DNA from 4 places in the Pseudomonas sp. F-14 TE3482 genome. Region 1 is predicted to be linked to each of the others. Evidence: predicted binding sites of a transcription regulator. Region 1 holds the regulator's gene; each other region holds the start of a gene.
What was found. Region 1 encodes FliA, which starts transcription of late flagellar genes. Its sites were predicted from a motif close to CTAAAGTTTNNNNNNNNNNNGCCGNTAA; they were not measured.
Positions count from the first base shown of each region.

Region 2: a site for FliA is predicted at 1,951-1,978, ahead of motA (flagellar motor stator protein MotA). Genes of this name have one in related genera too.
Region 3: a site for FliA is predicted at 4,813-4,840, ahead of AB7M26_RS22225 (methyl-accepting chemotaxis protein). Genes of this name have one in related genera too.
Region 4: a site for FliA is predicted at 1,368-1,395, ahead of AB7M26_RS06415 (methyl-accepting chemotaxis protein). Genes of this name have one in related genera too.

Region 1 is NZ_JBRJII010000001.1:5,945,988-5,953,515, reverse strand. It holds gene flhB (flagellar biosynthesis protein FlhB) at 1-186, shown strand, start outside; gene flhA (flagellar biosynthesis protein FlhA) at 440-2,569, shown strand; gene flhF (flagellar biosynthesis protein FlhF) at 2,581-3,909, shown strand; gene fleN (flagellar synthesis regulator FleN) at 4,026-4,856, shown strand; gene fliA (RNA polymerase sigma factor FliA) at 4,853-5,593, shown strand; gene AB7M26_RS26995 (chemotaxis response regulator CheY) at 5,762-6,133, shown strand; gene AB7M26_RS26990 (protein phosphatase CheZ) at 6,164-6,952, shown strand; gene AB7M26_RS26985 (chemotaxis protein CheA) at 7,008-7,528, shown strand, end outside.
Region 2 is NZ_JBRJII010000001.1:624,562-632,089, forward strand. It holds gene motB (flagellar motor protein MotB) at 5-1,027, opposite strand; gene motA (flagellar motor stator protein MotA) at 1,031-1,882, opposite strand; gene AB7M26_RS02745 (HDOD domain-containing protein) at 2,038-3,570, shown strand; gene AB7M26_RS02750 (rhodanese-like domain-containing protein) at 3,831-4,646, shown strand; gene asd (archaetidylserine decarboxylase) at 4,665-5,525, shown strand; gene AB7M26_RS02760 (molecular chaperone) at 5,758-7,528, shown strand, end outside.
Region 3 is NZ_JBRJII010000001.1:4,943,995-4,951,522, forward strand. It holds gene AB7M26_RS22190 (MFS transporter) at 1-166, shown strand, start outside; gene AB7M26_RS22195 (alpha/beta hydrolase family protein) at 192-1,229, opposite strand; gene AB7M26_RS22200 (FMN-dependent NADH-azoreductase) at 1,401-2,012, opposite strand; gene AB7M26_RS22205 (LysR substrate-binding domain-containing protein) at 2,145-3,053, shown strand; gene AB7M26_RS22210 (MmcQ/YjbR family DNA-binding protein) at 3,050-3,409, shown strand; gene AB7M26_RS22215 (DUF1294 domain-containing protein) at 3,416-3,847, opposite strand; gene AB7M26_RS22220 (undecaprenyl-diphosphate phosphatase) at 3,844-4,674, opposite strand; gene AB7M26_RS22225 (methyl-accepting chemotaxis protein) at 4,968-6,602, shown strand; gene pnuC (nicotinamide riboside transporter PnuC) at 6,835-7,398, shown strand; gene AB7M26_RS22235 (AAA family ATPase) at 7,395-7,528, shown strand, end outside.
Region 4 is NZ_JBRJII010000001.1:1,456,884-1,464,411, forward strand. It holds gene AB7M26_RS06405 (NorM family multidrug efflux MATE transporter) at 1-239, opposite strand, end outside; gene AB7M26_RS06410 (LysR substrate-binding domain-containing protein) at 397-1,317, shown strand; gene AB7M26_RS06415 (methyl-accepting chemotaxis protein) at 1,503-3,479, shown strand; gene AB7M26_RS06420 (aldose 1-epimerase family protein) at 3,672-4,886, shown strand; gene pdxR (MocR-like pyridoxine biosynthesis transcription factor PdxR) at 4,929-6,428, opposite strand; gene AB7M26_RS06430 (benzoate/H(+) symporter BenE family transporter) at 6,582-7,528, shown strand, end outside.

The DNA.
Region 1 (7,528 bases):
CTGGCGCGTTCGATCTACTACTCCACCGAGCTGGAGCAGGAAATCCCCGGTGGGCTGTATCTGGCGGTCGCCCAGGTACTGGCCTACGTCTACCAGATTCGCCAGTACCGCGCCGGCAAAGGCAAACGTCCGGATCCGCTCCAGGATGATTTGCCGATTCCACCGGATTTGCGCCGCGATTCCTGATTGTTGTGTTGGAAATACTGGCCTCTTCGCGGGCAAGCCTCGCTCCTACAGTCTCGTGTCGTTCGCCTATGTCGCGACTGACTCAAAACCTGTAGGAGCGAGGCTTGCCCGCGAAGGCGTCGGTTCAAGCAATACAAATCCTGAAACAGCCCTCTATTCCCTTGCTCGGCAAAAGTTGGAAGGCTTCTTGCAATAGCCGCCCTGCGCCTGCTTCAGGCGTCAAAAGTTTGCTTTAAAGAAACGGGGAAAACCGGTGGATCGCTCTCAGTTAATCAACACTGCACGCACAAACGTTGCCGACCTCAGTCGGGGCAATCTGGGCGTGCCGCTGTTGCTGCTGGTCATGCTGGCCATGATGATGTTGCCGGTGCCGCCGTTCCTGCTGGACGTGTTTTTTACCTTCAACATTGCCTTGTCCATCGTCGTGTTGCTGGTCTGCGTGTACGCCTTGCGGCCGCTGGATTTTGCGGTGTTCCCGACCATTCTGCTGGTGGCGACGTTGCTGCGACTGGCGTTGAACGTGGCCTCGACACGGGTGGTAATGCTCCACGGTCAGGATGGCCATGCCGCCGCCGGTAAGGTGATTCAGGCCTTCGGTGAGGTGGTGATCGGCGGCAACTACGTGGTTGGTATCGTGGTCTTCGCGATTTTGATGATCATCAACTTCGTCGTGGTGACCAAGGGTGCCGGGCGGATTTCCGAGGTGAGCGCGCGTTTCACCCTCGACGCAATGCCGGGCAAACAGATGGCCATCGACGCCGACTTGAACGCCGGCCTGATCGATCAGAACCAGGCGAAACTGCGCCGGATGGAAGTGGCCCAGGAAGCCGAGTTCTACGGTTCGATGGACGGTGCCAGCAAGTTCGTGCGCGGTGACGCCATCGCCGGCCTGCTGATTCTGTTCATCAACCTGATCGGCGGCATGGCGGTCGGTATCTTCCAGCACGGCATGACCTTTGGTGATGCCGGTCGGGTGTACGCCTTGTTGACCATCGGTGACGGTTTGGTGGCGCAATTGCCATCACTGTTGTTGTCGACTGCCGCTGCGATCATGGTGACCCGGGCTTCCGGCTCGGAGGACATGGGCAAGCAGATCAATCGTCAGATGTTCGCCTCGCCGAAAGCCTTGGCAGTGGCCGCTGGCTTGATGGCGGTGATGGGCCTGGTGCCAGGCATGCCGCACTTCTCCTTTCTCAGCATGGCCGCCTTGGCGGCCGGCGGCGCTTATCTGTTCTGGAAGAAGCAGAACACGGTCAAGGTTCAGGCCCTGCAAGAGGTCAAGCGTCAGCAGGAACTGTTGCCGTCGCCGGCCCGCGCTCAGGAAACCAAAGAGCTTGGCTGGGATGACGTGACCCCGATCGACATGATCGGCCTGGAAGTCGGCTACCGCCTGATCCCGCTGGTGGATCGCAACCAGGGTGGTCAGTTGCTGGCACGGATCAAGGGGGTGCGTAAAAAGCTGTCCCAGGACCTGGGCTTTCTGATGCCGACGGTGCATATCCGTGACAACCTCGACCTGGCGCCAAGCGCCTACCGCCTGACCCTGATGGGCGTGATCCTGGCCGAGGCCGAGATTTACCCGGACCGCGAACTGGCGATCAACCCGGGGCAGGTCTACGGCACGCTCAACGGCATTACCGCCAAAGATCCGGCTTTTGGTCTGGAGGCGGTCTGGATCGAAATCAGCCAGCGTGCCCAGGCGCAATCCCTTGGCTACACCGTGGTCGATGCCAGTACAGTCGTGGCAACCCACTTGAACCAGATTTTGTACAAGCACTCCAGCGAGTTGATCGGCCACGAAGAAGTCCAGCAACTCATGCAATTGCTGGCCAAAAGCTCACCGAAACTGGCTGAGGAACTGGTGCCGGGGGTGGTTACGCTGTCGCAGCTGCTCAAGGTCTTGCAAGCATTACTGGCCGAACAGGTGCCGGTACGGGACATTCGCAGCATCGCCGAAGCCATCGCGAATAACGCCGCCAAGAGTCAAGATACTGCCGCTTTGGTGGCCGCGGTGCGCGTCGGCGTATCCCGTGCAATCGTCCAAAGCATTGTAGGCACTGAGTCGGAGCTGCCTGTGATCACCTTGGAGCCAAGGTTGGAACAAATATTGCTCAATAGTCTTCAGAAGGCAGGACAAGGCTCGGAAGAGGGCGTTCTGCTGGAGCCAAGCATGGCAGAGAAACTGCAACGTTCGTTGATCGAAGCGGCGCAGCGTCAGGAAATGCAAGGTCAACCGGTGATTCTGCTGGTGGCCGGTCCGGTTCGCGCGATGCTCTCGCGATTCGGCCGACTGGCAGTCCCGGGTTTGCATGTGTTGGCTTACCAGGAAATCCCTGACAACAAGCAAGTGACCATCGTTGCGACAGTAGGGCCCAACGGCTGAGGTAGTGGTTTATGCAAGTTAAGCGTTTTTTCGCCGCCGATATGCGTCAGGCCATGAAACTGGTTCGTGATGAGCTGGGCGCTGATGCCGCCATCATTGGCAATCGCCGGATTGCCGGCGGTGTCGAGCTGACGGCCGCCCTGGATTACAAATTGTCGGCGCTGGCCCCGCGTGTTCCGAACATGGAGCTCGAGGACGAGCTGCGCAAGACTCAGTCGCGGATCGTAACCGCCCAGGCCGAATTGAGCCTGCGTAGCGATGGCGAGAGCGACAACAGCACCAATCGCCAATTGTTCGCCGGCCTGCCGCTGACCGCCGCCGAGCCGCTGATCGAACCGACTTACGCTGAACCTCGTCGTGCTGCACCAGCCCCCGCGCCAGCCTCCGGTGGAGTTGACCCGCGAGCCTTCGATTCGATGCGTTTCGAGCTCAACAGCTTGCGTGAACTGATGGAGGTGCAGCTTGGCTCGCTGGCCTGGAATCAGCTGCAAGGCAGCCGTCCGGCCCAGGCCAACCTCTGGCGTCGCCTGCAACGCATCGGTCTGTCCGGCCCGTTGTCGCGCGATCTGCTGGCACTGATTACCGATATTGATGAACCCCGTCAGGCCTGGCGCATGTTGCTCGCGCACCTGGCGCGGATGATCGCCACTCCGGAAGTCGAGCCACTGGAAGAGGGTGGTGTGATTGCGATGGTTGGCCCGGCAGGCATGGGCAAGACCACCACGCTGGCCAAGCTCGCAGCGCGTTATGTGCTCAAGTACGGCGCGCAAAACATCGCGCTGGTGAGCATGGACAGCTATCGCATCGGCGCTCAGGAACAGCTCAAGACCCTGGGCCGCATCCTCAACGTGTCGGTCACCCACGTCGACCCGGGCCAATCGCTGGTGCAGGCGCTGGAGCCTTTGCTGCGCAAACGCGTAGTGCTGATCGATACCGCCGGCCTGCAAGCCAGCGATCCAGCACTGCGCATGCAGCTCGAAAGCCTGGCCGGACGGGGCATCAAATCAAAAAATTATCTGGTCTTGGCAACCACTAGCCAGAAACAGGTTCTAACCGCCGCTTATCACAGTTACAAACGTTGCGGCCTTGCCGGCTGCATCCTGACTAAACTGGATGAAACGGCAAGCTTGGGCGAGGTGTTGAGCCTGGCCATCAGTCATGAACTGCCGGTGGCTTACCTGACCGATGGCCCGCGGATTCCGGATGATTTGCATCTGCCGCGTCGTCATCAGTTGGTCAGCCGCGCCGTTAGCGTGCAAATGCAGGAAGAACCCAGCGAAGAAGCCATGGCTGACATGTTCGCTGATATTTACCACAGCCCGACCAAGCAGGTTGGCTGAGGTACTAATGAACAGTTTTTGTACCTACATCGATGGTCTGCCATGCATTGTTCCGTTGATGAACGCGCAGCCAGTAATGTGGCCTCCGTCTAAGTAAGACAAGGTAAAGAAATAACATGGGCAGCATGCATCCCGTACAGGTGATCGCGGTGACCGGCGGCAAAGGTGGCGTCGGGAAGACTAACGTGTCAGTGAACTTGTCCCTGGCTCTAGCTGAGCTCGGCCGGCGCGTCATGCTGCTGGATGCCGATCTGGGACTGGCGAACGTCGACGTCCTGCTGGGACTGACACCCAAACGCACGCTGGCCGACGTGATCGAAGGCCGCTGTGAGCTGCGCGACGTGCTGTTGCAAGGACCCGGCGGCATCCGCATCGTCCCGGCGGCGTCCGGCACCCAGAGCATGGTGCATTTGAGCCCCGCCCAGCATGCCGGCCTGATCCAGGCCTTCAGTGACATCGGCGACAACCTCGACGTATTGGTGATCGACACCGCTGCGGGGATTGGTGACTCGGTAGTCAGTTTCGTTCGCGCAGCCCAGGAAGTGCTGCTGGTGGTGTGCGATGAGCCGACCTCGATTACCGACGCCTACGCGCTGATCAAATTGCTGAATCGCGACTACGGCATGAACCGCTTCCGCGTCCTGGCCAACATGGCGCAGAGCCCGCAGGAAGGCCGCAATCTGTTCGCCAAGTTGACCAAGGTCACGGATCGTTTCCTCGACGTCGCCTTACAATACGTTGGTGCCGTGCCTTACGACGAAAGCGTGCGCAAGGCCGTGCAGAAGCAGCGTGCTGTCTACGAAGCCTTCCCGCGTTCCAAGTGCGCCCTGGCGTTCAAGGCCATTGCGCAGAAGGTCGATACCTGGCCACTGCCGGCCAACCCGCGTGGGCACCTGGAGTTTTTCGTCGAGCGCCTCGTGCAACAGACCGCAGGACCCGTCCTATGACAGCCAGTGGCTACAACCTCTACAAGAAGTCGGCACGTGACGCGCAGTACGAGCTGATCGAGCGTTACGCGCCACTGGTCAAACGCATTGCCTATCACTTGCTGGCGCGTTTGCCGGCCAGTGTCCAGGTCGAAGACCTGATCCAGGCCGGGATGATCGGCCTGCTTGAAGTATCAACCAAATACGACGCCAGCAAAGGCGCGAGCTTCGAGACGTACGCGGGCATTCGAATCCGCGGCGCGATGCTCGATGAAGTGCGCAAGGGGGACTGGGCGCCACGTTCGGTTCACCGCAATACCCGTATGGTCAGCGACGCAATTCGCTCGATTGAAGCTAAAACCGGCCGTGACGCTAAAGATCACGAAGTTGCGGCCGAACTCCAATTGAGTCTCGACGATTATTACGGGATTTTGAACGACACCCTCGGTAGCCGGTTATTCAGTTTCGACGATCTGTTGCAGGACGGCGAACACGAAGGGCTGCACGAGGATGGCGCCAGTGCTCATCTCGAGCCGTCGCGCGATCTGGAAGATGAACGCTTCCAGGCGGCGCTGGCGGACGCGATTGCCAATTTGCCGGAGCGTGAGCGACTGGTGTTGGCGCTGTACTACGACGAAGAGTTGAATCTCAAGGAAATCGGTGAGGTCCTGGGGGTCAGCGAATCGCGGGTCAGCCAGTTACACAGCCAGTGCGCGGCCCGTTTGCGGGGGCGTTTGGGGGAGTGGCGAGCGCGCTGACAGGCAGTGTGGGGACACTGCGAACGAGGTGGGTACGGCATTTTGCTGCATCGGCCACGGCCCGTTGTAATCCATACAACTGTTGAGTGTTACGCCGAATTGATTGAACGGCGCGTTCAGGTGCTGCGCGCGTTTTAAGACTGCTTGGAGGTCGAATTGGACAAGAATATGAAAATCCTCATCGTTGATGACTTCTCAACGATGCGGCGGATCATAAAAAACCTGTTGCGTGACCTTGGGTTCACCAACACGGTCGAGGCGGATGACGGTATTACCGCGATTCCGGTCCTCAACAGCGGGAGCATCGACTTTCTGGTAACGGACTGGAACATGCCCGGCATGACCGGTATTGATCTGCTGCGCCACGTGCGTGCCGATGAAAAACTCAAACACCTGCCGGTGTTGATGGTCACGGCCGAAGCCAAGCGCGAGCAAATCATCGAAGCCGCTCAGGCGGGCGTGAACGGCTATGTGGTCAAGCCATTCACGGCTCAAGCGTTGAAAGACAAGATTGAAAAGATCTTCGAACGCATCGGTTGATGTGCAAAGCCAGTCCGTCACGGGGGAGCTATGGAGCATAACGAATCTTCACAGGGCGATTTTGAGTCGACCCTGAAAAAACACGCGGTCGAACTGGTCGAAAGCCTTGAAAAAGGCAGGTTCGGCGACGCTGTGCAACTGATCCATGAGCTCAACCAGACCCGTGACCGCGGCCTGTATCAGGAAGTGGGCAAGCTCACCCGCGAGCTGCATAGCGCGATCGTCAATTTCCAGATTGACCCGCACATGCCGCAAGCCGAGGAAGTGTCTCAGATCACGGATGCCACCGAGCGCCTGGGGTATGTGGTCAAGCTGACCGAGGCCGCGGCCAACCGCACCATGGACCTGGTGGAAAACGCCACGCCGCTGATCAACAGCCTGAGCGACGAAGCTCAGGCGCTGAGCACGGATTGGGGACGGTTCATGCGTCGCGAAGTCGGGGCTGAAGAGTTCCGTGAACTGGCCCGGCGGGTCGATGGTTTCCTGACCCGCAGCAGTGAAGACAACCGCGTCGTGTCGAGCAACCTCAACGACATTCTGCTGGCCCAGGATTACCAGGACCTCACCGGTCAGGTGATCAAGCGCGTGACCCAGTTGGTCACCGAAGTTGAAAGCAACCTGCTCAAGCTCGTGCTCATGGCCAGTCAGGTCGACCGCTTTGCGGGTATCGAACATGACCGTGAAGCGATGCTGGCTGAAAAAGATCCGCAAAAACATCTCTCTCAGGGTGAAGGTCCGCAGATTCATGCCGATAAAAGAGAAGACGTTGTGTCCGGTCAGGACGATGTGGACGATTTGTTATCCAGCCTAGGATTCTAGAGTTTTAGCATTTTAGGTTTTTTAGGTTTTTAGACCTTTAGGAGCACCCCCCTTAATGAGCTTCGGCGCCGATGAAGAGATCCTTCAGGATTTCCTGGTTGAGGCCGGCGAGATTCTAGAGCAACTGTCCGAACAGCTGGTCGAGCTTGAAAGCCGACCGGATGATGCGGATTTGCTCAATGCAATTTTTCGCGGTTTTCACACTGTAAAAGGGGGCGCCGGCTTCCTCCAGCTCAACGAGCTGGTGGAGTGCTGTCACATCGCCGAGAACGTGTTCGACATCCTGCGCAAGGGTGAACGACGCGTCGACTCGGAACTGATGGACGTGGTTCTCGAGGCACTGGACGCGGTGAACGGCATGTTCAGCGAAGTCCGCGAACGCAGCCCGATCACGGCTGCCACTCCAGAATTGCTTGCAGCGTTGGCCCGTCTGGCCGAGCCGCAAACCGCCGATGAGTCGGCACCGGTCGCCGAGGTGGTGGAAGAACCTGCCGCTGAAGAATCGGGCGACATCACGGATAACGAATTCGAACAATTGCTGGACTCGCTGAATGCCGTCAAGGCTCAAGCCGAGGC
Region 2 (7,528 bases), 5.3 Mb from region 1:
TAGGTCACTGCTTGGGGGCTGGTTTCGGCACCGGATCATCAAACAGATTCAACCGCTCCCGAAGCTCATGTGCCGGAAGCGGCTCCTTATCCGCCGGCAAGGCATTCGGATCGGCTGGCGGCGTGGGCACTTCGCCCGGGCCGCCCTGCCCTTGCGTCGGCACTGGCGCAGGTTCGGCACCTTGCGAACCTTCGATGGCACGCTGGGCTTTTTTGGTCAGCACGACGATGTCGATGCGGCGGTTGACCGGGTTGAACGGGTTCTCCCGATCGAACAATGCCGACGAAGCGTAACCGACGACCCGCGCGACCTGAGCGTCCGGATAGCTGCCGGCGATCAATGCACGGCGAGCCGCGTTGGCGCGGTTGGCCGAGAGTTCCCAGTTGCCGAAGTCGCCGGTGCCCGAGTACGGCTTGGCATCGGTGTGGCCGCTGATGCTGATCTTGTTCGGCACCGCTTTGATGGTGTCGGCCATGGCCAGCAGGATGTCTTCGAAATACGGCTTCAGACGCGCACTGCCGGAGTCGAACATCGGGCGGTTTTCGGCGTCCACGATCTGGATGCGCAAACCGTCCTGGGTAATCTCGAAGAGAATCTGATCCTTGAACTTCTGCAACTGCGGGTTTTCTTCGACCTTGTTCTGCAACTCTTGCAGCAGCAATTCCAGGCGCTCTTTCTCAACCTGCTCGGCCATGCCTTCGACCTGTTCGGCGTCGATAGTCACCTTGTCCGGTTGAGGCTGGGATTTCACCTCGGGGTTGAGGGTGTTCTCCGGGGCCAGGGTCGGCGAGCCGCCCAGATCGATGATGTATGGCGTGCCGCTTTCGCTGAAACCGACCGGGTCCTTGAAGTAACCGGCAATGGCGATCTTCTGTTCCGGCGTTGCCGTGGACAACAGCCACAACACCAGGAAGAACGCCATCATCGCCGTCGCGAAGTCCGCGAAGGCGATTTTCCAGGAGCCCCCGTGATGCCCGCCCGCGTACTTTTTTACGCGCTTGATGATTATCGGCTGGTTATTTTCCATGACTTAGCGACCGCGAACCGCTTGTTCCAGCTCAGCGAAGCTAGGACGGTGCGCCGGGTACAGAACCTTGCGACCGAATTCCACTGCCAGCGATGGCGGCATGCCGGAAGCCGAAGCCACCAGCGAGGCCTTGATGGCTTCGTAGACGTTCAGTTCTTCCTTGGCATCGTGGCCCAGAGCGTGGGCCAGCGGGCCAAAGAAACCATAGGCCGCGAGAATACCGAAGAAGGTACCTACCAGAGCTGCACCTACGTGCAAGCCAATCATTTTCTGGTCGCTTTCACCCAGCGAAGCCATGGTCACCACGATACCCAATACCGCCGCAACGATACCGAAACCCGGCATGGCATCGGCGATGCCGTTGACGGCGTGGGAGGGGTGATCCAGGTCTTCCTTGAGGCTGGTCAGTTCCATGTCGAACAAGCCTTCAAGCTCATGGGGAGCCATGTTGCCGGAGGACATGATTCGCAGGTAATCGCAGATGTACGCCGTCATGCGGTCATCTTTCAGGACTGCCGGGTACTTGGCGAAGATCGGGCTCGCAGCGGCATCTTCGATGTCGCCTTCGATTGCCATCATGCCTTCGCGACGGCTCTTGTTAAGAATCTCGTAAATCAGCCCCAACACTTCCAGGTAGAAGGTGTGGTTGAAACGCGAACTGAACATGCCCAAAGACTTCTTGAGCACGTGCATCGTCATATGACCGGGGTTGGCCTGCAGGAATGCACCAAGGGCCGCGCCACCGATAATCATCACCTCGAAAGGCTGAATGAGGGCGGCAATCTTGCCGTGGGAAAGCACGTATCCGCCGAGCACGCTCGCGAATACGACGATGATGCCGATAATTTTAGCCATAGGTAGGAGAGCACTTACTGAGTCGGGTTCAAGGTCATATTCGGAAGTTAAAAAATCTCTTCTTCTCCTTATCGGCAAAACTGCGCCAGACTATAGCCAGATAAGGCGAAAAGCCAATTTGGCCCACGCAGGGATAGGTAAAGCAGCGTCCAGACATGGCTAACGAAACGAACGTCCCAACGCCAAAACCGACCACGCTCGAAGGCTGGGTCAAGCTGCTCGATGGTGTGCGCCTGCCGGTTCCGCAAGCCAGTCACGACCGCGTCTGCAAAGCCATCCGCGATAGCCGCAGCGCGCTGCGCGACATTGCCGAAATGATGCAGGACAGCCCGGCCCTGGCCTTGAGTGTGATTCGCGAAGCCAATCGCCACACTCATGGCAGCATGGCCACGCCTGCTGAAAATCTCGAAGTGGCAATTAATCGCCTTGGTTTGAAACGCACCGAAGAATTGCTCGAGCGCTTACCCGCCGAACCCCAATCGCAGATCCCCGTTGCCCTGCGCCAGCTTCAGCTGATCAGTCAGCACGCCACTCAACAGGCCAATGGTTTTTTTGCCAGTCGCCTGGCGCGGTTGTGGCAGGACATCCACTGGGGCAGCCTGCTGTTTCTTTCGCCACTGTGGCCCATGGCGTTGACCCATCCGCAGATGCTTGAAGAATGGGAACTGCGGGTCATCCATAAAGGCGAGTCGGCGCGCAAAGTCGAAAAGCAATTGTTCGGCGTGCGTCTGCTGGAAATCTGTATGGCGCTGGTGGATGTCTGGCGTTTGCCAATCTGGGTCCAGCAGGGTTATCGGCTGCTGCTCAATGAACAACGCGAACTGGTGAAAGTCCTGCGCATTGCACGGGACGATGATCACCCGCTACGCCAACAGAATCGTCTCGATGACGACCCGACGTTGCGGCGCTGGCTTAATCAGCCCGCCAACACCGTGCTGCTGGCCAATGGTCTGGCGTTGTCGGCACAACAGGCCTGGGACAGTCCGCACTGTGAACGCTGGCAGTACCTGACCAGCCTTTATCTGCAAATGCCGATGGATGAAGTGCAGCAACAGTTGCACCAACAGGCTGCCAACAGCGCCCGGCAACATGCCATGCCGGACCTCTGGCACCCGGCCGAAGCGTTGATCTGGCCGGCGGGCATGAACCGCGTTCACGCCGGCTTGCTGCCGGCCCCGGCGCCCACCGCCGAAGACCTGGCGAAGTGGCGTAAACAATGCGCCGAATTGCTGGTGGAGCCGAGCCGGTTTACCAATGCCATGCACTTGACCACATCGGCCCGAGATGCCTTGGTGGCGTGTGGCATGCGGCGTGTGATGATCCTGATGGCCGATCGCACACACGCCAGTCTGCGCGTGCACCAGATTGCCGGGCTGCCCAAAGAAGTGGCCGGCCTGAACCTGGTGGTCAGCCAGAGTGCGGTGCTTCAGCGTCTGCTCGCACAACAGGCTCAGGTGCGCCTGACGCCGGCCAACAACGCCCAATTCTCGGCCCTGTTGCCGGCCAGCCTGCGTTCGCAGTTCTGCGGTGAACACCTGCTGCTGCGCTCCCTGGTCAACAATGGTCGAGTGATCATGATCGTGGTGGCGGATCAGGGCGGCGGGCCGTTCTCGGAAATCACCGTGCAGGCGTTCGGCAAAACCGCGCAGTGCATTGAAAAAGCCCTGCACAGTTTTAGCCAGCGCTAGGGGCTGATGCCAGTCAGTTAAGTGAAGATCAAGACCTGTGGCGAGGGGGCTTGCCCCCGCTGGACTGCGAAGCAGTCCCAAAACCTGCAACCTCGTTCTACCAGGCACACCGCATGCAGCGGATTTGCGACTGCTTCGCAGCCGAACGGGGGCAAGCCCCCCTCGCCACAGATTCAGTTATTTCCTGCGCCGAAATAACTGATAACAGGCCCTCATGACGCTGCGCTACAATCCTCCCCTTTGTGCTCTGGAGACCTCACATGTCTGACTTCTCTGGCTTGGCGCTGGTGATCGAGCCGAGCGACCTGCTCCCGCGTCTCGACTCCCGCGAACTGATTCTGGTGGACCTGACCAGCAGCGCCCGCTATGCCGCAGGGCATATTCCCGGGGCACGCTTTGTCGATCCAAAACGCACTCAACTGGGTCAGGCGCCTGCGCCAGGCCTGCTGCCGACCCAAGCCGCGCTTGAAGCATTGTTCGGCGAACTGGGACACAACCCCGATGCGGTCTATGTCGTCTATGACGACGAAGGCGGCGGTTGGGCCGGGCGCTTTATCTGGCTGCTGGATGTCATCGGCCACAGCAAGTATCACTATATCGATGGTGGCCTGAAGGCCTGGCTGGCGGAAGGCATGCCCATGTCGATCCAGATCCCGCCAGCGGTCGGTGGACCAGTCGCCCTGACGCTGCACGACGAACCCACCGCCACCCGCGAATACCTGCAAAGCCGTCTCGGTGCCGCTGACCTGGCGATCTGGGACGCACGCGGGCCGCAGGAATACTCCGGCGAAAAAGTGCTGGCAGCCAAGGGCGGGCACATTCCGGGCGCGGTCAATTTCGAATGGACAGCCGGCATGGATCAGGCACGCAACCTGCGCATCCGCACCGACATGCCAGAAATCCTGAAACAACTCGGTATCACCAAAGACAAAGAAGTCATTACCCACTGCCAGACTCACCATCGTTCTGGCTTCACGTATCTAGTAGCCAAGTCGCTCGGTTATCCGCGAGTCAAAGGTTACGCCGGCTCTTGGGGCGAATGGGGCAACCATCCCGACACGCCCGTAGAGATTTAAGTTTTTCAAGGACAGTTAATGAATAAGCGTTTGTTTATCCTCAGCCAATACCTGCTGCCTCATCACTTGCTCTCGCGACTGGCCGGCTGCATTGCCGAATGCCGCGTGCGCTGGTTCAAGAACGCCTTAACCGCCTGGTTCGCCAAGCGTTATCAAGTGGACATGTCCCAGGCACTGGTCGAAGACCTGACGGCTTACGAGCACTTCAATGCGTTCTTCACCCGCGCCTTGAAAGACGGCGCGCGCCCGCTGGACCCAACCCCAGGCGCGATCCTCAGCCCGGCCGATGGCGCCGTCAGCCAGCTTGGCCCGATCGAACACGGTCGCGTTTTCCAGGCCAAGGGTCACAGCTTCAGCGTGCTGGAACTGCTGGGGGGTGACGCGGCCAACGCAGCGCCATTCATGGGCGGTGATTTCGCCACCATTTACCTGTCGCCCAAGGATTACCACCGCGTGCACATGCCGCTGGCCGGCACTCTGCGCGAGATGGTCTACATCCCCGGCCGCATCTTCTCGGTCAACCAGACCACCGCTGAAAACGTACCGGAGCTGTTCGCGCGCAACGAGCGTGTGGCGTGCATTTTCGACACCGAACGTGGCCCGATGGCCGTGGTGCTGGTGGGCGCGATGATTGTGGCGTCGATCGAAACTGTCTGGGCCGGGCTGATCACGCCGCCAAAACGCGAACTGAAAACCTTCCGTTACGATGAAGCCGCCCGTGCGCCGATCCATCTGGAAAAAGGCGCGGAGCTGGGTCGCTTCAAACTCGGCTCTACGGCTGTCGTGCTGTTCGGGCCGGATCAAGTGAAATGGGCTGAAGGACTGGGCGCTCTTTCGCCAGTGCAGATGGGTCAGAGCATCGGCTTGCCAAGCGCCTGATCCCGGGCCCGCCGCCCCGAATTTCTTCCGGGCGGCGCATTCCCCCTGTAGGAGCTGCCGAAGGCTGCGATCTTTTGATCTTGATCTACGGCGCGCTCTGAAAAAAATCGCAGCCTTCGGCAGCTCCTACGAAGGCAAGCGTGACGTAAATATCGCGACACCCCCTCCGCGTTCATAGCTGCTACAGTCAAGTCATTCACTGCCCATTTCCCGGTCGGAGTTTGTCTACGGCATGAATGAGACCAATCCTGTCCTGCTGCTACGCGCACCGATCCCGACGCAGTCGCGTTTGTCTTTCTGCGAAGCCACGCCTCGCGACCTCAAGCGCTGGATCGCCAACCTGCCCAAAGCCAACATCGGCGAAACCGCTCGCCAGTTGTATCAAGGCTTGAGCGAACTTAATCAACTGCTCACACCCAGCGATAATCGCCTGCAATTGCTCGAATTGCTGCGGCCCGAGGTGTATTACGTCTGCAAGCATCTGGAGCGGCATTTCCTGCATCAGGCCATTGTGCTCGACGAGCGCTCGCGCAAGATCGCCAACCTTTGCCAGGCGCTGCAGAGCCACTTGGCGATCGGCTACAAGCAAATCGTCATTCGCGTCACGCCGCGCTTCACTAAGGATCGCGCGCCGCTGCTGACCCAGGCTTTGCAGCGGGCAATCCATTGCCTGAACGGCGCATTGATCCGCGCCACTGAACTCTATTGCCCGGTGCCCGAAAACCTGTGGCTGGAACTGCATCAGCTGTATCGGATTGGCTGTCAGTTCCAACTGCAAAATCTGAGTGTGCGCGATGAACTGGCCAGCCAGACGCAAAAGCTGAGCATCGAGCAAACCTATGTCGTCGCCCTTCTGCTGGGTGCTTCACGCTGCAATCAGCTGCGCCAGAACCAGATCGCCCGGCTCGCCGAGGTGCTCGAACCCTGGAGCCAGTGGATCAAGCTGCAACCGGCCAAACTGGACAACGGGCTGTTTGCCATCGCCCCGGATCTCGACACCGGGCCGCGCTACCGCTCCAAATTCCTCGCCGAACAACAGGAGCGTTTGCTGGGGATCGACCCGCAACCCTTGGTCATGGCCATCGAAAACCATCTGCAGCAGTCGGCCGACAAGGTCTCGCCGTTGCCCATTCCGGTGGGGCTGAATCTGGATACGCTGCAACACCTGCATGCCGCCTGGGGCCAGGCCGCCGAGCGCAGTTTCCAGCGCACTGTCGGCCACGGCACGTTGACCCTGTGCGTGGGTATGAGCGCTTTGCACTTTTATCTGGGCGGGCAACGCTCGTTCAACGACATCCTGAAAAAACCCGGCGCCCGCCCCGCGCAGTTCTCGGCGACCGACCCGACAGCTCGCGCCAAAGACCAATGGCGCCACGCCTTCGACGCCGCCCCTCATGGCACGGCAGACACGCTGCTGCCCTACGAAGAGATCGAATACCCGCACCTTCAAAACGATGACAGCCACGAGGCATCCGACCGCCAGCAGCATTTCCCGACCTATGCGCTGCCGGTGATCAATCACAGTCCTGGCGGCTATTGCCTGGCTTGGCCCGGCGCGGTGCCCGCCGAGCTACAGGCTGGCGAAATGGTCGGTATCGAGGATACCGCCGGTCAAGGCTGGAGCATTGCAGTGGTGCGCTGGATCCGACAGGTGCGGGGCGGCGGCACGCAGATGGGTATCGAGCAAGTCGCGCCTTGCGCCGAACCCTGCGGCCTGCAGCTGATACGCTCCCACGACGAGCACAGCCAGTACTTGCGCGGGCTGTTGCTGCCCGCCATCAGTGCCATCGACCTGCCGGCCACCCTGCTCACGCCGCGCCTGCCGTTCCAGGAAGGCAATAAGGTGTTGATCAATACCAACGGCGAGGAACGCCGGGCCGGGCTGGAGCGGCGGGTGTCGAGCACCAACAGCTTTAATCAGTTTGCCTACCGTTCGCTTGAGACAGCCAGAAACGAAAACGCCGCGGGGAGCGGCGTGGTCGGGGTAGCGGAAGAATTTGATT
Region 3 (7,528 bases), 1.0 Mb from region 1:
GAGCGCCTATGCGGTGTTTTTCGATCTGGCGCTGGCGATTGCCGGACCGCTGATGGGCGCGGTGGCGTTGAACCTGGGGTATTCGTGGATTTTCTTTAGTGCGGCGATGTTGTCGATCACCGGACTTGGTTTGACCCTGCTGCTGAAACACCGCGCAATGACCTGACACCTGCAATCCCTTGTGGGGGAAATTATTGATCGGCGGTCTGCATCCCGGCGCGGGTGGGCTTGCCCAGGGCATGGGCGAAGAACCGTCCGGCTTCGGAAATCATGTTGCGGTGAATGTCCTTGCGGTCGACGCCGTCGGCATCGGTACACAGCGCCGGCATGGCGGCGATCTGTTCTTCGTTGCACGGCGCCAGGAACACGAAGTGCCCTGCCCCGGCCAGCAATTTGAAGTCCGGTGCGGTTGGCAGTTTGCGCGCAAGCGCTGCGGCGTTTTTGTCGAACGCCACCAGTTTGTCGCCATCACCGCTGTAAAGCAGCACCGGCACATGCACGTCGGCCAGGGTATGGCGACCGAACTTCAGACTCAGCGGCGCCATCAGCAACAAGGCATGCACGCGCGGGTCTGCCACTGGCTGCAAGTCGTCGCGGTCGACGATCAGTTCGCCTTGCGTGTTGCAGGCATCGTGATCATCCGGGCGCTCCTGGCAATAACGGCGCAGACGATCCAGATCCGGGGTGGCGCCGGACAGAATCAGTGCAGTCTCACCGCCCGCCGAATAGCCAATCACCCCGACCTGCTCGGCATTGACGAAAGGCGCGAGCGTCCGGTCGCCCAAAGTCGCGGTAATGGCTTCGGAAATCTGGATCGGCCGACCATAAAGGTTGCTCAAGGTGCCGAGGCGGCTGTGGTCTTTGGAGTTGTCGCCGGGATGGATCACCGCCACCACCACAAAGCCCTTTCGCGCCAATGAGGTGGCGAGGTCGTGCAGGGCCAGCGGGGTTCCGGTGTTGCCGTGGGACAGCATCAGCATCGGGAAACGTCCGATGGCGACTTTGGTGTCTTCACCCGCTTCGACCGTATAGCCCTCGAGCGTGCTGGAATGTTCCTTTTCACTGGACGGGTAAAACGCGATGGCGCGCATCGGCTGCAAATCCAGTGGATCGAGGAAGGTCATCTCATGGAAACCGACGCTCCAGTGAGGATGCGGCGCAGGCGCGGCATGCACTGAATTCAGGCTGCCGAGCAGGCAAATCAGTAGCGTTGCACAAAGACGTGCCATGGGATGCCCCCACCTTATTACCTGACCGCAGACGTTAAGCCTCGGTTGCATAACCTGGGCCAGAAACTGATTACCGCCAGAAACAAAAAACTCCGTACCTGGCCATCACGATGACCAGAATACAGAGTTTCAGGGGTATTGCCCGAGGCTGTTTACGACTTTATGCAAGCCTTACGCAGCGGCGAACAGTTGCTCGCTGATGTGCGCCTGAGCATCGCTCATGGCTTTGGTGCGCACTTCATCACCATAGGCCAGGCCATGGGCGCGGACGAACTCGATGTCGGTGATACCCAGGAAGCCGAACAGCACTTTCAAATAATCTTCGTGCGCAACACCGGTCGCCTGACCGACATGCAGACCACCGGAAGTGGAAACGATCACGACTTTCTTGCCGCCGCACAGGCCTTCAGGGCCAGCTTCGGTGTAGCGGAAAGTCTGACCGGCCACGGCGATGCGGTCGATCCAGGCCTTGAGTTGGGTCGGAATAGTGAAGTTGTACATCGGTGCGGCAATCACGACGGCATCGGCAGCGATGAATTCGGCCAGGGCCTGCGCGCTCAGATCGGCTTCGTGCTGTTGCGCGGCGTTGCGCAGCTCTGCGGCAGTGCCGGCGGCAACCAGGGTGGAGGCGGAGAAATGGCTGATGGCATCGGCGGCCAGGTCGCGGTAAGTCACCACAACGTCAGGCTCGGCAGATTGCCAGGTTTTGACGACTTCGCCGCTCAGCTGACGGGAAGCCGAGTTGTCACCCAGAATGCTCGAATCGATATGCAGTAATTTCATGTGGGATCTCCAAGGTGAGGATCGCCACCGGGCGATCTGATGGAAACAATCCTACCGACGAAAGCAATGGCTGATTAGTCGGTAACAATGCGATAGTTCGTCCCACTGATAGAACAGTCGAGTATTAAATCGATGCAAGACCTCAACGACCTCTACTATTTCGCCAAAGTGGTCGAAGCCGGTGGCTTTGCTGCAGCCGGGCGTTTACTGGGGATTCCCAAGTCGCGATTGTCGCGACGCATTGCTGAGCTGGAAGAACGCCTGGGCGCGCGCCTGCTGCAACGCACAACCCGCCAACTCAACCTCACCGCCGTGGGCGAGCGCTACTTGCGCCATTGTCAGGCGATGCTGCTGGAGGCCGAAATGGCCGACGAAGCGGTGGCCAGCATGTCCAGCGAACCCCGGGGGCGCTTGCGAGTGTCCTGCCCCGTAGGGTTGGCCCATCAAATGCTGCCTGGGGTGATCAGTAATTTTCTGGAGAAATTCCCCCAGGTCCAACTGGAAGTCATGCTGCTCAATCGTCGGGTTGACTTGATCAACGAGGGCATCGACGTTGCCTTGAGAGTGCGGGATCTGGGTGATGAAGATCCATTGCTGGTGACCCGTCGCCTGCGTCAGGCTCAGATGCTGATGGTTGCCAGCCCGGCATTTTTGCTCGGCCATGAAATCAATCACCCCGAAGACCTGAAAAATCTGCCCGTGCTCGGCGCTCTGGAGGCCGATCGCATGGTGCACATCCGCATGCTTGATCAACAGGGCAAAAACTACGACCTGAGCCTTGAGGCGCGTTTGGGCTGCGAAGATTTCATCGTGCGCAAAGCCTGCACCCTCAACGGCCAGGGCTTTACCATGCTGCCCATGATGTATTGCGAGCAAGAGCTGGAAAACGGTTCGCTGGTGCAACTATTGCCCGACTGGTCATTGCCGGGCGGCTGGTTGCAAGCCGTCTACCCTCATCGACGCGGGGTGATGCCGGCGGTGCGCGCCTGGATCGATCATTTGATCGAATCATTCAATGTTTGCGGGGACAGACTGTTATGAAAGCGGGACGAATGAGCGAAGAGGATGTCGCGCAATACTGCCTGGCGTTGCCCGGCGCGCGGGAGGATTACAAGTGGGGTGGCGTGCGGGTGTTTTCGATTGCCGGGAACAAGATGTTTGCCTTGCAGAACCTGCGGGGACAGTCCCTGGCGTTCAAGGTCGACAAGGACTTGTTCCTGGGCCATTGCGACCGGCCGGGCATTCACCCGGCGCCGTATCTGGCCCGGGCCCAGTGGGTCATCATGGAAACGCCCTACCCGCTGGGCACCGAAGAGCTGCAAGGCTTGCTGCAACGTTCCCACCAACTGGTGGTGAGCAAGTTGCCCAACCGCACGCAGGTCGGCTTGCTGCTTTAAAGTGCTTTAAAACAATGCAAACAGGTTAGCGCCCAGAAACAGCTGATCGATCCAGAACACCTGGTGCATCAGCACGATGAGCCAGAACACCAACTGGAACGAGACTTTGCGGGTCTTGTGCCGAAACGCTTGCTGGGCCAGCAAGGCGCCCGGCCAACCACCCGCCAACTCCACCGCGTGCAAGACGTTCTCCGGCGTGCGCCAGCTATCGGCGCGGGCCTTGTGCTTGTCGCTCCAGTACAGGAAAAACGCCAGCACGCTGACGATGCCATAGGCCGCCAGGGGAATCACCGACACCCCGCGCAGCCACATCGACACCGAGCCAAACAACGGCACTGCGCACAGCACAACGAACACCAGCAGTTTCAGCCGCAGGTTCTGAATGGCGCCCCCGGACTTGCGCCCGGGGTTGTTGTTGCGCGCACTGGAATCGCTCATGGCTTGACCGCTGTCCAGTCGACCCAACCGAATTGCCAGGTGGCCAGGATCAGCAGACCGAACGCAATGCGGTACCAGGCGAATGTCGCGTAGCTGTGACTGGCAATGAAGATCAGCAGCCCCCGGACAGCAATCATCGCGCAGACAAAGGCAGTGACGAACCCGATGGCAAATACCGGAAAATCAGCCGGCACAAACAGGTCACGGTATTTGTAGCCCGAGTACACCGCCGCCCCGACCATGGTTGGCATGGCGAGGAAGAACGAGAACTCGGTGGCCGTTTTGCGCGACAACCCGAACAGCAAGCCGCCAATGATCGTCGAACCGGAACGCGAAGTCCCCGGAATCATCGCCAGACACTGGGCGAAGCCGACTTTGAGAGCGTCTTTCCAGGTAATGTCATCGACGCTTTCAGCATGCACTTCATGCTGGCGACGTTCGGCCCACAACATCACGACCCCGCCCACGACCAATGCTGTAGCCACGGTAATCGGGTTAAACAGGTACTCGTGAATCAAGTCGGCGAAAATCACCCCCAACACCACCGCCGGCAGGAAAGCGATCAACAGGTTCGCGGTAAAACGCCGAGCGCTGGGCTGCGTCGGCAAGCCAATGACCACGTCGAAGATCTTGCGGCGAAACTGCCAGACCACCGCCAGGATCGCGCCGAGCTGAATGATGATATTGAAGGCCATGGCGCGCTCGCCGCCGAAATTGAGCAAGTCCGCCACAATGATCTGGTGCCCGGTACTGGAAATGGGCAAGAACTCCGTCAGCCCTTCCACCACGCCTAAAATCAATGCCTGAAAGGCCGTCCAAAGATCCATCAATCCCCCAAGAAACAATGCCCCCAGGCATGCTCCGTTAATAATTTATAAGCGTTAACTGCGATCAACCTTAGCTGAATCCCCGCGCGCACAAGATCCACGCAAAACGGTAAAAATTGCGTGAAAAAAAGACTTGGGCTCAGGTTTTCCCGTGCGGGGCCGAAATCCTATCAGACAAGCCTCGTTTACGCTGCCGCGTAATAGGACCTGAGTCGGATAGGCCCGATCGGCAAAGTGTGATTGGATGCTGGCGATCGTTTATTACAAGAACAAGAAACCGGAGTAACCGCGTTATGAACAGCTTGCGCAGTGTGTCGATCAGCCGACGCTTGTGGCTCATCTTGATCGTGGCCGTGGTGATGCTATTGACGTTGGGCGTGTTGATGCTCAAGCAGATTCACGACGACCTCTATCAGGCCAAGGCCCAAAAGACCCAGCACGTGGTGCAGACCGCCAGCGGGATCCTCACCTACTATCACGGCCTGGAAACTGCCGGCACCCTCACCCGCGATGCCGCGCAAAAACAGGCACTGACCGCCGTGCGCGGTTTGCGCTACGACCAGAACGATTATTTCTGGATCAACGACCTGACGCCCGTCATGGTCATGCACCCGACCAATCCGAAACTTGAAGGTCAGAATCTCTCGACGATCCGCGACCCCGACGGTTTCGCGCTGTTCAACGAGATGGTCGCCATCGCCAAGGCCAAGGGTGCCGGCATGGTCGATTACCGCTGGCCGAAACCGGGCGCCAGCGCGCCGGTGGAAAAAACCTCCTACGTGAAACTGTTCGAGCCCTGGGGTTGGGTGATCGGTTCCGGCGTGTACATCGATGACATGCAGGCCGAGTTTCATGCCCAAGTCTGGAAGGCCTCTTTTGTGGGGCTGGTGATTGCGCTGATCATGGCCCTGCTGGTGATCATGATTGCCCGCAGCATCGTGCGTCCGCTCCAGGAAACCGTGAACGCCATGGCCAACATTGCCAGCGGTGAAAGCGACCTGACCCGCAGCCTCGATACCCACGGTCAGGACGAAGTCACGCAACTGGCCCGACACTTCAACGCCTTCACCGCGAAACTGCGCCTGGTGATCAGTCAGTTGCAGGTGTCCGCCGGCGCGCTCGGCCAGTCTTCCAGCGAACTGGGCAACGATGCCGCGCAAGCCCAGCAACGCAGCCAGCAACAATCCCAACAAATGGAGCTGGTGGCGACCGCGATCAACGAAGTGACCTACGGCGTGCAGGATGTGGCCAAGAATGCCGAACACGCGGCCAGTGAAATGCGCAATGCCGAGTCTCAGGCGCAACAGGGCCAGGTCAATATCGACGGCAGCCTGCAGCAGATCGACAAGCTGTCGTCGACCATCGATCAAGCCGTTGAAGTGATTCGTACGCTGGCCGCCGAAAGCACGCAAATCGGCAGCGTTCTGGAAGTGATCCGCTCCATCGCCGAACAAACCAACTTGCTGGCCCTCAACGCAGCCATCGAAGCCGCCCGAGCCGGCGAGCAAGGTCGCGGGTTTGCGGTGGTCGCCGATGAAGTACGCCTGTTGGCCCAGCGTACTCAAAAGTCGACGGCGGAAATCCAGTCGATGATCGAACGCCTGCAAAGCCATTCGGAAGCGGCGGTCAAGGTGATTGGCGACAGCAGCCGTGCCTCGCAACTGACCATCGAGCAGGCCGGCCTGGCCGGCGCCAGCCTGAATGCCATCGGCCAGGCCTTGCGCAATCTCAATGGGTTGAACGCTTCGATTGCCAGTGCGACCTTGCAACAGGCCCATGTGGTGGAAGACATCAACCAGAACGTGACCCAGGCCGCAGGCTTGTCCCACAGCACGGCACTGGCGGCCGAGCAGTCGAGCGTGGCCAGCGTTCATCTCAAGGAATTGAGCGAGCAGTTGAACGGGTTGCTGAAGCAGTTTCGGGTGTAACTGCGTCCCGGCATTCCCGCTGTCCCTTGTGGGAGCGGGCTTGCCCGCGATGGCGGCGGCACAGTCAATATCGATGCCACCTGACACACCGCTTTCGCGGTGCAAGCCCGCTCCCACAGGGATTGCGTTTCATTGACTGGCATTGGCAAGCCCCCCTTCCCCACAACAAGCCCATTCCCCCGCAATCCGGGTACAATTCGCCCCCTCATTTTTACGACACCAAGGAACCTCCATGTCCGGGCTTGAACTGTTTGCTGCCGCCCTCGGCGTGATTGCCGTCTGGTTGACGGTCAAACAGAACCCTTGGTGCTGGCCGATCGGGCTGGTCATGGTGCTGCTGTATAGCTGGATCTTTTTCGAAGTGAAGCTGTATTCGGACATGCTGCTGCAAGTGATCTACGCCGGTTTGCAGATCTACGGCTGGTGGCAGTGGACCCAGGGGACCGCGACTCATGGCAAGCGGCATGTCAGCCTGCTCGATGGCAAATCCGTTGCGCTCGGACTGGCCGTCGGCGCAGTCGGCAGTTTGCTGCTGGGCTCCGCGATGGCCCACTGGACCGATGCCGCGCAGCCCTGGCTCGATGCGGCACTGACCGGTTTCAGCCTGGTGGCGCAGTTATGGATGGCGCAAAAACGTCTGCAATGCTGGCCGCTGTGGATCGCGCTGGACATCATTTTTGTTGGCCTGTTCATCTACAAAGAGCTGTACCTGACCGCGGGCCTGTATGGGGCGTTCGCACTGCTGGCAGTGCATGGCTGGCGGACATGGCGCACCGATCCGGCGTTGCGCACATGAAAGTTCTGGTACTGACGGGGCCTGAGTCCAGTGGCAAGAGCTGGCTGGCCGCCGAACTGCAACAGCAATTCGGCGGCGCTCTGGTGGGCGAATACGTGCGCTGGTTCATTGACCAGGAGGCGCGCGACAC
Region 4 (7,528 bases), 4.5 Mb from region 1:
CCCGCGCCCTGACGGATCGCGACCAGGGTGCCGACGGCGGCGATCACGCCGATGCAGAAAATCGACACGAACGAATACGTCGCCGCGCCCAGACCGCCGCCGGCCAGTGCTTCGGGGCTCAGGCGCGCCATCATCAACGTGTCGGTGAGGACCATCAACATGTGCGCCAACTGCGAGGCAATCAACGGCCCCGCCAGCCGCAGGATGGCCCAGAGTTCACTACGCGCTGGATGCTGCATGATCATCACGCTCGATTGTCAGAGAGAACAGGAAGCGTCGATTCTCGGCGCTCTGCGGGGTTTTCACAAAGGGATAAAAAGGATGGGTGGCATGATTAAAACTCATGCTGGGGAGTTTCTGATAAGTTGGTTCCATCGCGCTATAGGAGCCATCCTGATGTCCCGTCGTCTTCCTCCCTTGTATGCCCTTCGAGCATTCGAAGCGGCGGCGCGGCATAGCTCGTTTACCCGCGCGGCCGAAGAACTGTCGATCACGCAAAGTGCGGTCAGTCGGCACATTCGTACGCTCGAAGAGCATTTCGCCTGTCGGCTGTTTCATCGCAGCGGGCGCAACCTGCAACTGACCGAATCGGCGCGGCTGATCCTGCCCGGCATTCGCGAAGGCTTCACCGCCCTCGAGCGGGCCTGCAATACCTTGCGTGCCGAAGACGACATCTTGCGCATGAAAGCCCCATCGACCCTGACCATGCGCTGGCTGTTGGCGCGGCTCAGTCGTTTTCGGCACCTGCGACCGGGGAACGAGGTGCAATTGACCAGCGCCTGGATGGACATCGATACGGTGGACTTCAACCATGAACCCTTCGACTGCGCCGTCATTCTCAGCAACGGGCATTTTCCACCGGACTGGGAGGCGACTTTCCTGTTCCCCGAAGAGCTGATTCCGGTGGGCGCGCCGAATCTTCTGAAGGATCAACCGTGGGACGTTGCGCGCCTGGCCAGTACCGAGTTGCTGCACCCGACGCCAGACCGCCGTGACTGGCGCAACTGGCTGGAGCGCATGGGCCTGACCGATCAAGTCTCGCTCAAGGGTGGGCAGGTGTTCGATACACTGGAGTTGGGCATGATCGCCGCCGCCCGAGGTTACGGCGTGTCCATGGGCGATTTGTTGATGGTGGCGGAGGATGTTGCGCAGGGACGTCTGAGTCTGCCGTGGCCGACGGCCGTCGCCAGTGGTGAGAATTATTACCTGGTCTGGCCGAAAACCCGCCCCGGCGGTGAGCGTTTGCGTCGCCTCAGCGATTTCCTGCAAGGCGAGGTCCGGGCCATGGAATTACCGGATGTCGAACGTCTGGGCTGAATCGATGGAGCCGCCGCAATGGCGGCCTTGAGCCATATCCCCGTTAATTACTCAAGTATTCAGCTTTGCCGCCGAAAATCTGCTGATAGGACCTTCGTGCAGGTTCCATGTTTTCCCCACCATCAGAAATTTTGCCGAGTGTGCGAAGGGATCAGAATGATCCGGCCACTGGGTCAGGAGCTGTCATGTCTCAACCTCGTGCTCGGATTGCCTCACAGCTGGGTCTTGCGCTTGCCGTGATTCTGGCGATTGTCATCAGTGGCAGTACCGTGTTCGCCCTGCGCTCGCTGGACACCGCGAACCTCGCCACCCGCGAAGAGCATCTGGCCAGTGAGGCCCGCTTGCTTGCCGATCAGTTGAGCACCTTTCACGGCACTTTGCGTGAAAGCACCCAGCGCCTGGCCGGCCTGTTCGAGAAGCGCTTCAGCGCCGGTTTGAGCGTGCATCCGGATGAGCCGGTGACCGTGGCGGGCGTGCAGACCCCGGGCCTGCACTTGGGCAGTGAAGTGTTGAACAACAACTTCGCGGAAGTCGACGAGTTCAAGCAGATGACCGCAGGCGTCGCGACCGTATTCGTGCGCAGTGGTGAGGAGTTCATTCGGGTCAGCACGAATGTCACCAAACAAGACGGCAGCCGTGCCATTGGCACGCTGCTCGACCACGCGAACCCGGCTTACGCCCGTTTGATGGCGGGGCAGAGTTATGTGGGGCGAGCGTTGCTTTTCGAACGCTTCTACATGTCGCAGTACACCCCCGTACGCGACAGCAGCGGCAAGATCATTGCCGTGCTGTACGTAGGATTCGATTACACCGACGCGCAGAATGCGCAGTTCGCCAACCTCAAACGCTTCCGCATCGGCCAGACCGGCTCCCTGGCGTTGCTGGATGAACAAGGCAAATGGCTGGTGCCGATTGCCGGTGTGCAAGCGCTGGATCAGGCGGTCCCGAGCATCGTCGGTCTGGCCAAGACACCGGGCAAAGGCGACTTCTGGAACGACACGTCGCAAAATTTTTACAGTGTTGCCGTGCCGTTCGAAGGCGGGCCGTGGTCGGTGGTGGCGAGCATGCCGAAAACCGAAATCCGCGCGGTGACCTGGAGCGTCGGTATTCAATTGGCGATCGGCAGCCTGCTGGCGATGTTGCTGGCAGTCGGCTCGGCGGTCTGGTTGCTGCGCAGCAAACTGGCGCCACTGGGTGATCTGGTGCGTCAGGCCGAAGCCTTGGGTGCCGGTGATTTGAGTGTGCGCCTGAACGTGTCGAGCAATGACGAAATCGGTCAACTTGCCCGCGCCTTCAATCAGATGAGCCAGGCTCTGTCGACCATGGTCGAGCACATCCGTAAAGCCTCGGGAGAGGTCAACAGCCGTGCCCAGGCGTTGTCCGGTTTGTCCGGTGGCGCTTATGAAGGGATGGAACAGCAGTCCGGCGAAATCACCAGCATGGCCGGCGCCGTAGAAGAATTCAGCGCCACCTCGTTGAACATCGCCGACAACATGGGCAACACCCAGCGTCTGGCGCAGGAAAACGCACAGCAAACCCAGATCGGTCGTACGTCGATGGACGAAGCGTCCTCATCCCTGGAGCAAATCGCCGGTGCACTGAACAGCACCGCGACGGTGATCAATACCTTGGGGCAGCGCTCCCAGGAAATCGGCGGCATTGTCGGGGTGATTACCTCGATCGCCGAGCAAACCAACCTGCTGGCGCTCAACGCCGCCATTGAAGCCGCCCGCGCCGGTGAGCAGGGCCGCGGGTTTGCGGTGGTGGCCGATGAGGTGCGCAACCTGGCCTCACGTACCCGCCAGGCCACAGACGAAATTTCCGGGATGATCCAAAGCATCCAGCAGGAAACCGGCAACGCCATCAGCACCATGGAGCAGGGTAACGTGCTGATGCAGGAAGGCCTGTCGCGCAACGCCAACGTCGCTTCGGCGCTGGCACGGATCGATGAACAAAGCCGTTCGGCCGGTCAGCAATTCGCCGCCATCACTACCGCGACCCAGGAACAAAGCAGCACCGCGACCTTGCTCAGCAGCAATCTGCAAAGCATCGCTTTGGCGAACAGTGAGCAGCGGGAAGTGGTGTCCAACCTGGCTGTGACTGCCAAAGAGCTGGAGAAGCTGGCGGCGGACTTGCGGCATGAGGTTGACCGGTTTCGTTGAGTCGCTGCCGAAATCGCCATCGCGAGCAGGCTCGCGATGGCATCGACTCAATTCCCGATTTGCCAAATCTGCGGATCAATTCCTCTCTAGTGGTCGTCCTTGGCATTTAGCACCAGTGTCTCGATTTTTATGCTTGCTGAAACGTTTCTTCAAGTCTATAAAATTGGCACAACTCCAAGAAAGGCTGCTGCCATGACCCCGCTCAAACTCTTCGTTGCCCTCAGCGCACTGTCCGCTGCTTCCCAAGCCATGGCCTGGGATTATGTTTTGCTCGACACCGACAAAGCCGCCCAGAACTGGCAGATCACCAGCCAGCAACTCGGCGTGAAAACCGACAAACCCTTCAGCGTCACCCTGCGCACTTTGCACGGTGGGCGGCAGGAGGGGGTCAGCATCGTCGACATCGATAACGGCACGATGAAACTCTCGGTGGTGCCGACTCGTGGCATGAACGTCCTGCAGGCCTCGGTCGGCGATGTGCGCATGGGCTGGGATTCGCCGGTCAAGGAAGTGGTCAATCCATCCTTCATCGAACTCAACGGCCGCGGTGGCCTGGGCTGGCTGGAAGGTTTCAACGAACTGGTCACCCGCTGCGGCTATGAATGGGTCGGCCACCCCGGCATCGACAATGGTGAGCTGCTGACCCTGCACGGTCGCGCCGCCAACATTCCTGCGAACAAAGTCACTCTGCACATCGATGAAAAACCGCCGTACGCCATCACCCTGCGCGGTGAGCTGAAAGAACAGGCGTTCAAGAAAGTCGACTTCTCGGTTGCTACCGAACTGGTCACCGAACCCGGCAGCGTAGCGTTCGCCCTCAACGACACCCTGACCAACAACGGCGACTATCCGAAGGAATACCAGGCGCTGTATCACAGCAACTTCGGCACCCCATTCCTGGAACAGGGAGCTCGTTTCGTTGCACCGGTGAAACAGGTGTCGCCGTTCAACGACAAGGCCAAGGGCGATCTGCCGGACTGGCAAACCTACCGCGCACCGACCAAGGACTACGACGAAACGGTTTACAACGTGGTGCCGTATGCCGATGCCAAGGGCGATACGTTGACCGTGCTGCATAACAAGGCCGGCAGCCTGGGGGTTTCGGTCGGCTTCAATACTCAAACACTGCCCGTGTTCTCCCTGTGGAAAAACACCGATACCCAAGGCCAGGGCTATGTCACGGGGCTGGAGCCGGGGACAAGTTTTTCCTACAACCGCCGGTATCAGCGGCCTCTGAACCTGGTGCCGACGATTGGGCCGAAGGAACAGAAGCAGTTCGGGATCAGCTACAGCTTGTTGGCGGATAAGGCGGCTGTGGATAAGGCGTTGAAGCGGGTGAGCGATATTCAGGGTGGGCGGGAGACTGAGGTGCGGCAGACGCCGTTGGTTGATCTGACCAAGGGGTGATGCTGACTCTATGCCTTGGGCCACTGGCCGCTTGACGCTGCTCTACCTGGTTTTCAGCGCATTGGCCAGGCGCAGCATGGCGGCTTCGATTTCATAAGCGGTCAAGGACGAGTAACCCAATAGCCAACCTTGTTTCTTCTGATCGCCGGCGTACAACCGGCTGAGGCCGGAAAGCTGCACGCCCACGCCGGCTGCCTGGCGGATGGTTTTTTCCTCCGACCAGCCATCATGCAGCAGGCAGGGAATTTGCAACCCGCCCTGGGGGCGCAAGGTGGTAACGATGCCGTCCAAATGCTTGCCAATGGCGTCGAGCATGATGGTTCGGCGCCCGGCATAGAGCTTGCGCATGGCCCGGACATGGGCGTTGTAATGGCCGTCTTCCATAAAGCGCGCCAGGGTCAGTTGCAGGATTTGGGGCGTATGGCCGTCCATCATGCTGCGCGCGTAGGTGAAGGCTTTGATCAACTCGTGGGGCAAGACCATGTAGCCCATTCGCAACCCGGGGTAGAGGGTCTTGCTGAAGGTGCCGAGGTAGAGAGTGCGCTGGTACTTGTCGAGGCCCTGCACACAGGCGGTCGGCTGCCCGTCGTAATGAAACTCGCTGTCGTAGTCATCTTCGAGGATCCACTTGCCCTTCTCTGCGGCCCAGTTGATCAGCTCCAGCCGGCGTTCCAGCGGCAAGGTCGCGCCGGTGGGGTATTGATGAGAAGGCGTGACATAGACGCAGTTGGCGCCGCTGCGATCGGCGTACAGCAGGTCGGTGCATATGCCCAGTTCATCGACATCGATGGGCAGAACCTTGGTCTCGGCGGTTTCAAAGGCTTTCCTGGCACCAAAATAACCCGGGTTTTCCAGCAGGATCGGTTTGCCGGCGTCCACCAACAACTGCGCACACAGAAAGAGGGCTTGGCGAGTGCTGCTCAGCACCAGGATCTGGTCGGCGGAGCACTTGGCCCCACGCTCGAGGTTCAAGTAGGTGGCGATGGCCTTGCGCAGCGGCTCGGCACCTTGCGGGTCGCCGTGCAACAGCACGTTGGCGCGATAGTCCTTCATCACCTGGCGTTGCAGACGCTCCCAGACATCGGTGGGGAAAGTGCGGGTTTCCGGCAGGCCGGTCGCAAATGCCTTGATCACCTGCTGATCAGTCACACCGCCACTGTCGAAGATCATCCGCCCGCGCTGGCTCAATCCCGCCCCCGGTGCCGCCTGGTTGCCTTTGACCTCTTGCGCCTTGATGCGTCGGCGCGCTGCGCCGCGCAATTCGGTACCCAGCGTTTCACAGACATAACTGCCAGCCCCCTCGCGCCGCACGATAAAACCGTCGCGGTGCAGTTGCACATAGGCGTTCTCAACGGTATCGCGGGCAATCCCCAGTGATTTGGCCAAAACCCGAGTCGCAGGCAGCTTCAAGCCTGGGTCAAGGGCGCCTTCGAGGATCAATGCACGTAATGCGCGTTGAATCCGCTGGTGCAGATCCAACAGCTGAAACTCGACATCGCTGAGGCGCATTTTGAGCGTTTCCAGTTCGAACGTTCTAGCCATGCGGTCTGCCCTGATTGAATAAATTGGCCTGTAGTAGCAGGCCATCCTATCCGTAGAATCCGCCCCTCGCCACTGCCTCTGCGCTCGGTCATTTCAGCGCTATAAATCCCCTCGCCCGGGCCAACACCTCGTTTTGCAAGGAGCAAAGCAATCGTGTCTTCTTCAGCATCCCCATCGCCCCTGCGTTTACGCGATCTTCTGCATCCGATCGTCGCCGGGCTGATTTCAGTCATCGTCAACTATGGCGGCACGTTCATCCTGGTTTTTCAGGCTGCCAAAGTCGCCGGGCTCAGCCCCGAGATGACAGCGTCGTGGGTATGGTCGGTGTCAATTGGCGTGGGTATTACCGGGCTGTTTCTCAGTTGGGTGAGCCGTGAGCCGATCATCACTGCCTGGTCGACACCCGCCGCGGCCTTTTTGGTCGTCGCGCTGTCGACTACGCCCTATGCCCAGGCCGTAGGTGCGTACATCATTTCAGCCGCCGCCTTCGTGCTGCTGGGTTTGTCCGGCTGCTTCGAAAAAGTCATCCGCCTGATTCCGCCGGGTGTGGCTGCGGGTCTGCTGGCCGGCATCTTGTTGCCGTTCGGTATCGGCGCATTTGGTGGCATGAGTCTTGACCCGGTGTTGGTCGGGTTGCTGATTGCCGCTTACGTTGTGCTCAAGCGCTTTACCGCGCGCTACGCGGTGGTGGGTATTCTGGTGCTGGGGTTGGCGTTTCTTCTGACGCAGGGCCGTGTAGAACTGTCGGGACTGGCGCTGCAATTCGCGGCTCCGGTATTCACCCAGCCTGAGTTTTCGATCAATGCGCTGCTCAGTGTGGCGCTGCCGCTGTTTCTGATCACCCTCACCGGCCAGTACATGCCGGGCATGCTGGTACTGCGCAACGATGGTTTCAGTACCAGCGCTAACCCTATCCTGACTGTCACGGGGCTGGGCTCACTGCTGATGGCACCCTTCGGTTCCCACGCCTTCAACGTCGCGGCGATCACTGCGGCCATCTGCACCGGCAAGGAAGCCTCGGAGGATCCGTCCAAGCGCTGGGTCGCCGGGGTTGCCGCGGGATTGTTCTACATCCTCGTAGGAGTTTTCGGGGTGACCCT